DNA from 2 places in the Mesorhizobium sp. LNHC232B00 genome. Region 2 is predicted to be linked to the other one. Evidence: predicted binding sites of a transcription regulator. Region 2 holds the regulator's gene; the other holds the start of a gene.

Region 1 (3,407 bases), on a different contig from region 2:
TGGCGCGGCCGAGCATGTTGAGGCCGACGTTCTCGAGCTTGATGCCGAGGTCTTCCGAGATGACCTGGCCACCGGTGAGGATGGCGATGTCTTCCAGCATGGCCTTGCGGCGATCACCGAAGCCCGGCGCCTTGACGGCGGCGATCTTCAGGCCGCCACGCAGCTTGTTGACGACCAGCGTGGCCAGGGCCTCGCCTTCGACGTCTTCCGAGATGATGAGCAGCGGCTTCGAGGTCTGCACGACGGCTTCGAGAACCGGCAGCATCGCCTGCAGGTTGGACAGCTTCTTCTCGTGCAGGAGGATGTAGACGTCCTCGAGCTCGGCAACCATCTTGTCGGCGTTGGTGACGAAGTAGGGCGAGAGATAGCCGCGGTCGAACTGCATGCCTTCGACGACCTCGAGTTCAGTCTCGGCGGTCTTGGCTTCCTCAACCGTGATGACGCCTTCGTTGCCGACCTTCTGCATCGCTTCGGCGATCATCTTGCCGACCGACTCGTCGCCATTGCCGGCGATCGTGCCGACCTGGGCAACTTCCTCGGAGGTCTTGATCTTCTTGGCAGCCTTGCCGAGCGCCGCGACGACTTCGGTCACGGCCAGATCGATGCCGCGCTTCAGGTCCATCGGGTTCATGCCGGCGGCAACGGCCTTGTTGCCTTCCTGGACGATCGACTGCGCCAGAACGGTCGCGGTTGTGGTGCCGTCACCGGCGATGTCGTTGGTCTTCGAAGCAACTTCGCGGATCATCTGCGCGCCCATGTTTTCGAACTTGTCGGAAAGTTCGATTTCCTTGGCGACGGTGACCCCGTCCTTGGTGATGCGCGGTGCGCCGAACGACTTGTCGATGACGACGTTGCGGCCCTTGGGGCCGAGGGTGACCTTCACCGCGTCGGCGAGGATGTTGATGCCGTGAAGCATGCGCTCACGGGCATCGCGGGAGAATTTTACGTCTTTGGCAGCCATTTTTTTACTCCTGGGCATCTCGCCCGAAATTCAGATTTGATGGTGCGAAGGAAAGGCCTGATATCAGCCGATGATGCCCATAATGTCGGATTCCTTCATGATCAGAAGGTCTTCGCCATTGAGCTTGACTTCGGTACCCGACCACTTGCCGAACAGGATGCGGTCGCCGGCCTTGACGTCCAGCGGGACCAGCTTGCCTGCTTCGTCACGAGCGCCGGAGCCGACGGCGATGATCTCGCCTTCCTGCGGCTTTTCCTTCGCCGTATCCGGGATGATGATCCCGCCGGCGGTCTTGGATTCGGATTCGACCCGGCGAACGACCACGCGGTCATGCAGCGGCCGGAAATTCGACTTTGCCATTTTTGGATGTCCTTGGTGCGGATGTTGAACGGTTCTCCGTTGCCGGAGCGTGCTTAGCACTCAGCGGAAGCGAGTGCTAACGCGGCAATGAGATAAGCCGCATGCTCCTGCTAGTCAAGACGAAAGAGCAAAGAGCAAAGAGAAAAGAGCAGACAGCAAAGAGAAGAGAGCAAAGAGCGTGTAAGCATCGAGCCTTTTATGTGAACAATGTCGGGTATCAGACATATATGGGGCGGCTCACCCTTTGTATTTGAGCTTTATTCAGATGGCACGAATGATGCAACAGGTGATGCATTTGATCTCATCCAGAGGCTCGCACGGGGTCGTGCTGCGTCAGCTCGGTCATGTCGAGCTTCAGAAGGCCATTTTGGCATTGGTTCTGTTGCCCTATTCCCATTCATGACCAGTCCTGCGCGCGTGAGCCGGCCGGCTAGATTCCAACCACGAGAGCGCCGCCGCTGAGACCCGCACCCGCCGCCGACAGAAGGATTTTCTCTCCAGGCTGGAATGGCTCCGTCTGGTTGGCGAGCGAGAGCGACAGCGGGATCGTCGCGGCCGAAGAGTTGCCGTATTCGGCAATCGTCTTGACAATTGCTTGGTCCGCGATGCCGAGGTTCCTCCCGACCGCGTCGAAAATCCGAGTATTGGCCTGATGGGGCACGAACCGGCCGAGATCGTGTGGCCGCACTCCGGCAGCGGCTAGCGCGCTTATCGAGCAATTGGTCATCATCTCGACGGCCTTTGCGAACACTTCGCGGCCGTCCGTCATCCTCATTCGGGTTTGCGCGAGATCGAGGTCACCGTGGAACGGCTTGTTACTTCCTCCTGCGGGAATCTGGATCAGCCCGTATCGCGAGCCGTCCGAAGCCACCGAGGCACCGAGAATGCCCCGATCAGCATCATCGCACTGACCGATCACCAGGGCGCCGGCGGCATCGGCAAACAGGACCGAGCTTGCGCGCTCGGCTGGATTGATGCGGCGGCTGAGGATATTGGCGGCGATAACAAGGCTCGCTTTGCCGTGCAGGCGGGTAAATCCGTCCGCAAACATCAGCGCATAGATGAAGCCGGCGCAGGCGCCTGTCAGATCCACCGCGCCTGCGCTGCCAAGGCCAAGCTTGTGTGCGACCAGCGGCGCGCTCGGCGGCAGAAGATGGTCGGGCGTCGAGGTGGCAAGCAACAGCAGACCGATGTCGTGGCGCGCAATACCGGCGTTCGCCAGCGCCATGTCGCCGGCCTGCGCAGCAAGACCAGACAGCGTGTCTTCGTCGGTTGCCCAGAAGCGCGACCGTATCCCGGTACGCCTTTCGATCCAGCCTGGATCAAGACCGAGATTGCTCTCGATTTCGGCATTCGCCACCTTTCGCCCAGGCGCATGATGGCCAAACCCGAGAATGCGCGACGACTTGCTCATGGCCTGGACCCGAAGCGTTCGCCCGCCTCCTCAATGGCGTCATAGAGTCGCTCGAGCTCGTCGCCGGTGATGCAATAGGGTGGCAGAAGGTAGAGGACATTGCCGAGCGGGCGCACAAGTAGCCCTCGCTCGAGGAAGAAAGCGCGCAGTTTCGGTCCGATCTCGGCGAGATAACCTGCGGAACCGGTTCGCAGGTCGAGCGCCGCGATCGTGCCGGTCGCCCGGCAGTCGGTGAAGAAGCTGTTGTCGCGAAAGCGTCGAAGCCCGGTGGCCTGCATTGCGCTCAAGGCCGCAATGCGCTCGGCCACCGGCTCGTCCCGCCAGATCTCGACATTGGCAAGTGCTGCCGCGCAGGCAATCGGGTTGGCAGTGTAGGAGCTCGAATGGAAAAATGTCTTCTTCCGGTCCTCGGAATAATGAGCCTGGAAGATGGCATCGGTGGCAAGCGTTACGGCCAGCGGGATGGCGCCGCCGGTCAGGCCTTTCGAGGTGCACAGGATATCTGGAGAGATCGATGCCTGCTCGCAGGCGAACATGGTTCCGGTCCGCCCCCAGCCGGTCATCACTTCGTCGGCGATCAGCAGCGTGCCGGAGGCCTCAGTGATCTTCTTCAATTCGGCCAGAACTGAAGCCGGATACATCAGCATGCCGCCGGCGCCCAGCACCAGCGGC
Region 2 (3,407 bases):
CTGACGGCGCCTCGACGTTGATGATTGGCGAAACCCGCAACCATAGCCGATCTCCCCCCTCGAGGGGGAGATGCCCGGCAGGGCAGAGGGGGGCGCTCAAGCTCGGCATTTGACCCTACGCCACCGCCATCTGCTGCAAACTCACCAGGCGCTGGATGCCTTTCTTGGCCAGGCCCATCAAGTCCGCGAACTGCCCTTCGGAGAACGGCTCGCCCTCGGCGGTGCCCTGGATCTCGACGATGCCGCCCTTGCCGGTCATGACGAAATTGGCGTCGGTGCCGGCCGAGGAATCCTCGAGATAATCAAGGTCGATGACCGGCTGGCCGTCATGGATGCCGCAGGAAATCGCCGCGACATGGTCCTTCAGCACCTTGGAAACGCTGGTCATCTGCCGCGCTTCCATCCAGCGCAGGCAGTCGTACAGCGCCACCCAGCCGCCGGTGATCGAGGCGGTGCGGGTGCCGCCATCGGCCTGGATGACGTCGCAGTCGACGGTGATCTGCTGTTCGCCCAGCGCCTGCAGGTCGACCACGGCGCGCAGCGAACGGCCGATGAGACGCTGGATTTCCAGCGTGCGGCCGCCCTGCTTGCCGGCGGATGCCTCGCGGCGCATGCGCTCGCCGGTCGAGCGCGGCAGCATGCCATATTCGGCTGTCACCCAGCCCTTGCCGGAATTGCGCATCCAGCCCGGCACCTTCTCCTCGAGGCTCGCCGTGCACAGGACATGGGTGTCGCCGAACTTCACCAGGCACGAGCCTTCGGCGTGCTTGGAGACGCCGCGCTCGAAGGAGATGGCGCGCATTTCGTCGAATTGGCGTTTGGAGGGGCGCATTCAGGCTTCTTTCTTGTCATTTTCGGAATCTTGGCCGGCTTGTAGCCGCATGGGGAGCATGGCGCAAAGGAAAATGGCCGGCTGAGCGCAAACGCGGCACCGGGCGATCTGACACAGACGCCGGGCGATCTGATGCAGACACCGGGTTGCGCCCACCGTGCCGAAGTCTATATCCTGAACAAGGAGGTTTTTGGCCGTATGACCAAGGCAGTCGATCCGAGTTCGCAATCGCCCGCACTTCAATCACTCGACATGCGCTCACGCGACATCTTCCGGCGCATCGTCGATTCCTATCTCAGGGATGGCGAGCCCGTGGGCTCGCGCAGCCTGTCGCGCATCCTGCCCTCCTCGCTGTCGCCGGCCACCATCCGCAATGTGATGAGCGACCTGGAACATCTCGGGCTGATCTACGCGCCGCATATCTCGGCCGGCCGGCTGCCGACGCAGGCCGGCCTGCGTTTCTTCGTCGATGCCTTCATGGAACTTGGCGACCTCTCCGACGAGGAGCGCCGCACCATCGAGGCACAGGTGCGGGCCTCGGGCTCGGGCGCGACGCTGGAGCATATGCTGACCGAGGCCAGCCAGATGCTGTCGGGCATGTCGCGCGGCGCCGGCCTGGTGCTGGCCGCCAAGAACGAGGTGGCGCTGAAGCACATCGAATTCATCCAGCTGGAGCCGACCAAGGCGCTTGCCGTGCTGGTGTCGCAGAATGGCGACGTCGAGAACCGCGTCGTCGAGCTGCCCGCCGGCATCACCGTCTCGCAGCTGCACGAGGCCTCGAATTTCCTCAACGCGCATATTCGGGGCCGCACGCTGGCCGAGGCACGGACCGAGATCGCTCGCATCAAGGAAGAGACAAGGGCAGCGCTGGACACGCTGTCGCAGGATCTCGTCGAGAAGGGGCTGGCGGTATGGGCGGGCGCCGAAAGCGGCCTGCCGGCGCGGCTCATCGTGCGCGGCCGGGCCAACCTCCTCGAAAACGTCACCGCGCAGGCCGATATCGAACTGTTGCGGCACCTTTTCGAGGACATGGAGACGCAGGACGGGCTGATCCAGCTGCTTGATCTGGCCGAGCAGGGATCGGGCGTGCGCATCTTCATCGGCTCGGAAAACAAGCTGTTCTCGCTGTCGGGCTCGTCGCTGGTGGTCGCGCCCTATCGCGACAAGGACGCCCGCGTCGTCGGCGCGCTCGGCGTCATCGGCCCGACCCGGCTGAATTACGCGCGCATCGTGCCGATGGTGGATTACACGGCGCAGCTGATATCGCGCATGCTGCGCTAGGTATATTGATATTCAGCCGGCCTGCGAGCGGCGACTTCCTGCGCTTCCTGGCCGCCAAGGAGAAAAAGAATGGCGCTCGAAGAGTTCAAGGCCCGGATCAGCCTGCTGCTGGAGGAAATGGTCAACCAGCCGGAAGACCAGCACGAAATCCAGGAACAGCTGCGCGAGAAGCTGCGCGAAATGCGCGCCATGGGCCTGCCGCTGCCGGCGGATCTCGTCGCCTTGGAAAAGCGCCTCGACGACGATTTTTACGCCGCCGGGACCTGAACCCGGAAGCAAGACGGAACCCAGGGACAAACCGGCCGTTGATACTTCCTTCGCGACCAGGTGGAGGGACGACAATGATCGCTGGGACCCGAATGGCCGGACTGGGGCTTTCCGCACTGCTCCTCGCGACCGCGGCGTTCGCCCAGCAGGCCGACCAGCCGGTGCTGAAGGGTCCGGCCGCCTTTGGCGACTGGCGCGCCGACAAGCCCGGCGTGCGCCGCCTGATCAAGCCGGAAGACCTACCGAAGCCCAATCTCGCCAAGTCGGCCTCGAACAGCGCCGGCCTTGCCGAAAGGCCGGCGGACGCCAAACCGCAACTGCCGGAAGGCTTTTCGGCCGAGCTGATCGCGTCCGGCATCGACAATCCGCGCGTGGTACGCGCGGCACCCAATGGCGACCTGTTCGTCGCCGACAGCGAAGCCAACCAGATCCGCGTCTACCGCCTGACCGAGGGCAGCGCCAAGCCCGCCGAGAAAAGCATCTTCGCCGGCGATCTCAACCAGCCCTACGGCATTGCCTTCTACCCGCCGGGCAGCGACCCGCAATGGGTCTATGTCGCCAACAGCGACAGCATCGTGCGCTTTGCCTACCGCAATGGCGATCTCAAGGCATCCGCCGACCCGGAAACCATCGTCGACGACATTCCATCGAACCATCACTGGACCCGCGACATCGCCTTTTCGCCCGATGGCAAGACGCTCTATCTGTCGGTCGGCTCGGGCTCGAACGCCGCCGGGGACATGGGCAAGAGGCCGAGGGGCGGACTCGATGCATGGATCAAGTCAAAGCCGCTCGGTGCCAGCTGGGGCTCCGAAGAGGGACGCGCCGACGTGCAGGCCTTCGACCCCGACGGCAAGAACGGCCGCGTCGTCGCCACCGGCCTGCGCAACTGCTCGGGCATGACCGTCCAGCCGGCGACCGGCGCGCTGTGGTGCGTCGTCAACGAGCGCGATGCGCTCGGCGACAATGTGCCAGCCGAATACGCCACATCGGTCAGGGAAGGCGCCTTCTATGGCTGGCCCTGGTA

The links. Region 2 encodes HrcA, which represses chaperone genes, less so after heat shock. Its sites were predicted from a motif close to GTTAGCACTCNCNNNNNGNGAGTGCTAAC; they were not measured.
Region 1: groES (co-chaperone GroES) is a predicted target of HrcA. The motif match lies at 1,374-1,402, and genes of this name have one in related genera.

What each region holds. Positions count from the first base shown of each region.
Region 1 is NZ_AYWP01000014.1:25,699-29,105, forward strand. It holds gene groL (chaperonin GroEL) at 1-961, opposite strand, end outside; gene groES (co-chaperone GroES) at 1,025-1,321, opposite strand; gene X743_RS151160 (beta-ketoacyl-ACP synthase III) at 1,752-2,735, opposite strand; gene X743_RS151155 (adenosylmethionine--8-amino-7-oxononanoate transaminase) at 2,732-3,407, opposite strand, start outside.
Region 2 is NZ_AYWP01000007.1:4,422-7,828, reverse strand. It holds gene rph (ribonuclease PH) at 116-832, opposite strand; gene hrcA (heat-inducible transcriptional repressor HrcA) at 1,031-2,113, shown strand; gene X743_RS157885 (hypothetical protein) at 2,183-2,380, shown strand; gene X743_RS157890 (sorbosone dehydrogenase family protein) at 2,455-3,407, shown strand, end outside.